One region of the Citrobacter sp. Marseille-Q6884 genome, then DNA from elsewhere that is predicted to be linked to it. Evidence: predicted binding sites of a transcription regulator. Region 1 holds the regulator's gene; each other region holds the start of a gene.
The links. Region 1 encodes PurR, which represses purine synthesis genes. Its sites were predicted from a motif close to CANGCAAACGTTTGCNTG; they were not measured.
Positions count from the first base shown of each region.

Region 2: the regulator PurR is predicted to act here: its motif matches at 1,254-1,271, upstream of cvpA (colicin V production protein).
Region 3: the regulator PurR is predicted to act here: its motif matches at 993-1,010, upstream of purE (5-(carboxyamino)imidazole ribonucleotide mutase).

Region 1 covers NZ_CAMDRE010000002.1:1,499,290-1,501,557, reverse strand. Annotated here, with positions in the region: gene punR (DNA-binding transcriptional activator PunR) at 1-704, shown strand, start outside; gene purR (HTH-type transcriptional repressor PurR) at 710-1,735, opposite strand; gene cydH (cytochrome bd-I accessory subunit CydH) at 2,033-2,122, shown strand.
Region 2 covers NZ_CAMDRE010000002.1:393,916-396,183, forward strand. Annotated here, with positions in the region: gene folC (bifunctional tetrahydrofolate synthase/dihydrofolate synthase) at 1-434, shown strand, start outside; gene dedD (cell division protein DedD) at 424-1,080, shown strand; gene cvpA (colicin V production protein) at 1,327-1,815, shown strand; gene purF (amidophosphoribosyltransferase) at 1,849-2,268, shown strand, end outside.
Region 3 covers NZ_CAMDRE010000001.1:2,417,899-2,420,166, forward strand. Annotated here, with positions in the region: gene purK (5-(carboxyamino)imidazole ribonucleotide synthase) at 1-416, opposite strand, end outside; gene purE (5-(carboxyamino)imidazole ribonucleotide mutase) at 413-922, opposite strand; gene N7268_RS11390 (antibiotic biosynthesis monooxygenase family protein) at 1,268-1,591, shown strand; gene N7268_RS11395 (glutathione peroxidase) at 1,641-2,123, opposite strand.

The sequences.
Region 1 (2,268 bases):
AAAAAATGCAGATCACACGTCAGCAATGTCAACAAATCGCCAATGGCTGGCGAGGGCAGTTGGCGATTGCGGTAGACAATATTGTTCGGCCAGAACGAACCCGACAAATGATTGTGGATTTTTATCGTCACTTTGATGATGTGGAACTGCTGGTGTTCCAGGAGGTGTTTAACGGCGTCTGGGATGCACTCTCTGATGGTCGCGTTGAACTGGCTATCGGCGCCACGCAGGCGATCCCGGTGGGGGAACGTTACACGTTTCGCGATATGGGAATGCTGAGCTGGAGTTGTGTGGTGGCAAGTCATCATCCGTTGGCCTCGCTTCCCGGACCGCTCAGTGACGATACGTTGCGCAACTGGCCGTCGTTGGTGCGCGAAGACACCTCCCGCACATTACCGAAGCGAATCACCTGGCTGCTTGATAACCAAAAGCGCGTTGTGGTGCCTGACTGGGAATCTTCGGCGACCTGTTTATCGGCGGGGCTGTGTGTGGGTATGGTGCCGACGCATTTTGCGAAACCGTGGATCGATAGCGGCAAGTGGGTTGCGTTACAGCTTGAAAATCCCTTCCCTGATGCCGCCTGTTGCCTGACCTGGCAACAAAACGATATGTCACCGGCATTAAGCTGGCTGTTGGATTATCTGGGGGATAGCGAAACGCTGAATAAAGAGTGGTTGCGGGAGCCTGAAGAGACTCCCGCATAGTACGCTTAACGACGATAATCGCGGAACGGACCGTCAGCAACGGAGCGACGTTCAACCAGGCGCGGGTGCACCTCGATGGACTGCGACTCTTCGCGCTTATTCACGATACGGTCTAACAGCATGTTAAAGGCCGTTTCGCCGAGTGAATCTTTTGGCTGATGAATGGTGGTCAATGCTGGCGTGAAGAAGCGCGCGTTGCGCACGTTATCGTAACCGATCAACGACACATCCTGCGGAACGCGTAAACCCATCTCGTCAGCGGCGCAAAGCGCGCCCATGGCCATAATATCCCCGCCACAAAAGACCGCTGTCGGACGGTGGGACTGAGAGAGGATTTGCTGCATCGCGCGGTAACCTGATTCAGGCTCGAAATCGCCCTGGACAATCCAGTTTTCCGGCACTTTAATCAGCGCTTCTTCCATGGCTTTCATAAAGCCAGCCAGACGACCCGCGCCGGTGTTGCGCTCCATCGGGCCAGGGATCACGCCAATCTCACGGTGGCCGCGCTCAATCAGGTACCGACCTGCCATATAACCACCTTCGAAGGCGTTATCAATGACGGTATCGGTAAAATCGGCTTTGGCCTCGCCCCAGTCCATAACGACCATAGGAATATGGCGATACTCTTCGAGCATGGAAAGCAGGGACTCCGGGTACTCAGAGCACATGACCAGCAGGCCATCCACGCGCTTTTGCGCCATCATGGAGAGATATGCCTGCTGTTTTTCGAGGCTATTCCATGCGTTGCCCAGAATCAGCGTATAGCCTTTCTGGAAGCAATTTTTTTCGACGGCTTCGATAATTTCAGCGAAGTAGGCCGCTTCACTACTGGTCGCCAGCAAGCCGATCGATTTGGTGTGATTCACCTTCAGGCTGCGCGCTACTGCGCTGGGGGAGTAGTGCAGCTCTTTAATCGCCGCCCAGACAGCATTACGGGTTTCTTCCGCGACAAAACGCGTCTTGTTAATTACGTGTGATACGGTTGTAGTGGAAACGTTTGCTCGCTTCGCTACATCTTTAATTGTTGCCATTACATCTCACTCCAGACCATATCCTAAGCTCCTGAGAATACTCCAGGTAAACGTTTGCCTTTAAACACCCTGACCACAACGTCAGGGTTGCGGCACGCCGGGAAAACGACACGGAACGTCAGAAAGGGGTCAATGGCCGGTACGCTAATCAAGTAAGCGTCGAATTTTGTCTGATCTTAACGAAAAGGGGAAGAGTTAAAAGCAGTTATCAATATAAATCGTGAGAGATTTTTGCGTTCAAGTGTGCAAAAATGCGCAATATCACTTTTTGTGTGGGAATAAAAAGGAGAAAACTTGATGAGCACCGATCTGAAATTTTCGTTAGTCACCACCATTATTGTTCTGGGTCTGATTGTAGCGGGTGGTTTGACCGCGGCACTGCATTGATTTATCCCGAGGGAGAACGCTCTCCCTCATCCCACCTGTTTGTCTTTCCCTCCTATTGTTTGCGAATAAGCAAAAGTCTTTTGCAGTTTTGTTAACTTTATTATTTTTGCGATCAATGTCATGCTTTTGCACTCTTATCGGGTGTC
Region 2 (2,268 bases), 1.1 Mb from region 1:
AGGGCATTGAGCAGGCCATTTTACCGGGACGCTTCCAGATTGTGAGCGAGTCGCCACGGGTGATTTTCGACGTCGCCCATAATCCTCATGCGGCAGAATATCTAACCGGACGTCTGAAAAAGTTAGTGAAAAACGGGCGCATACTTGCGGTTATCGGTATGCTACATGATAAAGACATTGCCGGTACGTTGGCCTGGTTGAAAAGCGTGGTTAACGATTGGTATTGTGCGCCCCTGGAAGGGCCGCGTGGTGCGACCGCAGAACAACTGCTGGAGCATCTGGGTAACGGTGAAGCCTATGGCAGCGTTGCTGAGGCATGGCATGCGGCGCTGGCAAATGCAAAACCAGAAGATACCGTGTTGGTGTGTGGATCGTTTCACACTGTCGCACATGTCATGGAAGTCATAGACGTGGGGAGAAGCGGTGGCGAGTAAGTTTCAGAATCGATTAGTTGGCACCATTGTGCTGGTTGCGCTTGGGGTGATTGTGCTTCCCGGGCTGCTTGACGGGCAGAAGAAGCATTATCAGGACGAGTTTGCGGCGATCCCGCTGGTGCCTAAACCCGGCGATCGCGATGAGCCTGATATGATGCCTGCGGCGACGCAGGCTCTGCCGACACAGCCACCTGAAGGGGCGGCAGAAGAGGTACGTGCGGGTGATGCTGCCGCGCCGTCGTTGGATCCCTCGCGCCTGGCGACGACAAGCAGTGCGGATCTTGATCCAATACCGGCGCCTGTCGAACCGCCTAAACCCAAACCGAAGCCGCAACCTGTTGCCGTCACTCCGGCACCGGCGCCTGCGCCAAAACCTGTCGCTGAAGAAACGCCTGCTCCGACAGGGAAGGCGTACGTTGTGCAACTCGGTGCGTTGAAAAATGCCGATAAGGTCAACGAGATCGTGGGTAAACTTCGTGGCGCTGGCTTCCGGGTATATACTTCCCCGTCAACGCCAGTGCAGGGTAAAATCACCCGTATTCTCGTGGGGCCTGACGCTTCCAGGGATAAACTGAAAAACTCGTTGGGCGAGCTGCAGAAAATCTCCGGATTGAGCGGCGTCGTGATGGGTTACAGCCCGAACTAAGGTAGGGTGCCTGATGACGATGCTTCGCGTCTTATCGGGCCTACTGTATCGATATGTTGTAGGCCGGAGAAGGTGCTCGCACCGCTTCCGGCAATGCCCGAAGAGGCAAAAAGTTCGATGGCGTTGAAGATTTTTTCAGCGCCATTTTTATTTACGCGTGGCAAGGAAATCCCTACGCAAACGTTTTCTTTTTCTGTTAGAATGCGCCCCGAACAGGACGACAGGGCGTAAAATCGTGGGACACATATGGTCTGGATTGATTACGCCATTATCGCGGTGATTGGTTTTTCCTGTCTGGTTAGCCTGATCCGTGGCTTTGTTCGTGAAGCATTATCGTTGGTGACTTGGGGTTGTGCTTTCTTTGTCGCCAGCCATTACTACACTTACCTGTCTGTCTGGTTTACGGGCTTTGAAGACGAACTGGTTCGAAATGGGATTGCTATCGCGATACTGTTTATCGCGACACTTATCGTCGGCGCTATCGTTAACTTTGTGATAGGCCAGCTGGTGGAGAAAACAGGGCTGTCAGGTACTGACAGGGTGCTGGGGATCTGCTTTGGTGCTCTGCGAGGAGCGTTGATCGTCGCCGCCATACTGTTCTTTCTCGATACGTTTACCGGTGTGTCGAAAAGTGAAGACTGGAGTAAGTCGCAGCTTATCCCGCAGTTCAGTTTTATCATCAGATGGTTCTTTGACTATCTGCAAAGCTCGTCAAGTTTCTTGCCCAAAGTATAAACTTTGGGTCGTTGCTGAACGAGGAAAAGACGTATGTGCGGTATTGTCGGTATCGCCGGTGTTATGCCGGTAAACCAGTCGATTTATGACGCGTTAACGGTGCTTCAGCATCGTGGTCAGGATGCCGCGGGCATCATCACTATTGATGCCAATAACTGCTTCCGCTTGCGAAAAGCGAACGGGATGGTGAGCGACATTTTTGAAGCTCGCCATATGCAGCGTTTGCAGGGCAATATGGGCATCGGCCATGTGCGTTACCCAACGGCTGGCAGCTCCAGCGCCTCCGAAGCTCAACCTTTTTACGTTAACTCACCGTATGGTATTACGCTTGCCCACAACGGCAACCTGACCAATGCGCATGAGCTGCGTAAAAAGCTGTTTGAAGAAAAGCGCCGTCACATCAACACCACTTCCGATTCTGAAATTCTGCTGAATATTTTCGCCAGCGAGCTG
Region 3 (2,268 bases), on a different contig from region 1:
GTTTCATGGGCGCGTAAACGCCACTGTCCACGACCGTCGTAGCCGCCGACGCGGCGTTTCACAATCGCCAGTTCGCCAAGTTTGTCGAAAATTGCGGACCATTCACTGGCGTCTGCCAGCAACTGCCACGGGGCCGTCGCCAGACCGAGCTTATCAAACAGCTGCTTTTGCGTCAGTCGGTCAGCAATGATGGGGAACACATCACGGTTAACAAATGCCGGATGGCGCGCCAGTTCGCGGGTGAGGGCAGTTTCCGGCCAGCGCTCAATTTCGGCGGTAATCACGCTTTGCTGAAAAGGAACGGCGGCGGGTTCTGCATCCAGCCCGACGGGCCAGACCGCAATGCCCAACGGCTCACCGGCCTGACGTAGCATGCGTCCTAACTGACCGTTACCGAGTACGCAGACTTGCTTCATGCCGCACCTCGCGGGTCCGGGTTCTCCAGTACCTCATCGGTTTGCGCTTTGCGCCAGTTATTCAGACGCTGGTGTAAGGCTTTGTCGTGTGTTGCCAGAATTTGTGCCGCCAGCAGAGCCGCATTTGCTGCACCTGCTTTACCAATCGCCAGCGTGCCAACCGGAATACCGCGGGGCATCTGCACGATGGAGTAGAGACTATCTACACCGCTCAGGGCTGCGCTTTGCACCGGAACGCCTAAAACAGGTACCAGCGTTTTCGCCGCAATCATACCCGGCAGATGCGCTGCGCCGCCGGCACCGGCAATGATCACCTGATAACCGTTTTCTTCCGCGCTTTCGGCGAAGCTGAACAGTTTATCGGGTGTGCGGTGAGCGGAGACAACTTCAACGTGGTGCGGGACATCCAGGATTTCGAAGATTTCGGCGGCAAACTGCATGGTAGCCCAGTCGCTTTTGGACCCCATCACGATGGCGACACGCGCCGGATTATTGCGGGAAGACATGCGTCTTAAAACTCCTGTGGTGCGGAACACACTGCTTTCGAGGCGAGAGAGAATAGCATGTTATACAGCCAAGGAAAACGGTTGCGCGGCGAAATGTTAACACCTGGCTATAACATCCTGACGTGTTTTTTCGGGGATTTTTCCTGAGCAAAGAGACAGTTACGCTGAGGTATAAGGAATCTGGCAGATTTTGGATTATTGAGACGTTGGGTGTGCCCATTAGACAGGCAAAGTGGGTTTCATCGTTATGCCGGCTCTGCGCAAAGAATCCTTATTTCGCTGTTGAGCGAAGCATCTCACTTACTCTGGTAATAGAGTGGCTGAAATTAACAGGGGAGATACCGAATGATTGCAGTTATTTTTGAAGCAGATACACATCTTCAGGCACAGGAACGATATCTACAGCTCGCTTCAGAGCTGAAACCACTGCTGGCGGAGATCCCAGGGTTTATTTCTATCGAACGATTCCAGAGCATGACTACGCCGGGAAAAATACTGTCACTCTCATGGTGGGAAGATGAGGACGCGGTGCTCAGGTGGAAAAACAACGCGATGCATCATGCTGCGCAACAGGAAGGTAAACAGTCGATTTTTTCATACTACAGAATACGCATTGCCAGCGTGTTGAAGGATTACTCCTCTGAAAAGGAGGAATCGCCACGGGTATAAACAGTTTGCCGGAAGCTCTCAAAAGTGAATGCTTCGAATTAAGACACGCTTAGCGCTTAAGTGCAGTAAGTATCGCCGTTTCCATTTTTTCCGGGGTGGTGAATGGCGCAAAACGTTTAAGCGGTTTACCGTCACGCCCGATCAGGAACTTCGTGAAGTTCCACTTGATCCGTCCACCCAGTACGCCGGGTAATTCGTCTTTGAGATAACGAAACACCGGGTGCGTAGCGACACCGTTGACCTCTACTTTCTCGAACATCGGGAAACTCACACCGTAGTTGATGTGACAGGTCTGCGAGATTTCGTCGGCGTTGCCAGGTTCTTGATTGCCGAACTGATTGCAGGGGAAACCAAGCACCACCAGCCCCTGGTCGGCGTACTTTTTGTAGAGCGCTTCAAGGCCTGAGTATTGCGGTGTGAAGCCACAATGGCTGGCGGTATTCACCACCAGAACCAGCTTGCCTGCGTAGTCGGCCATAGAGATGATTTGGCCTCGGAGGCTGGTGGCATGAAGTTGATGAAAGGTGGTCATCGTGAAATCCTCAGAGCAGAGCCTGTCAGGCGTTGACAGGGGGGACGGCGTGGATCGAAGCGAGTAGGTACAGTACCGGAGTGTGTTGCAGGTTCTGAATCATAACCTCGAGCGTTGCAATGAGGGCAATGCCGAAGAGGGTGGG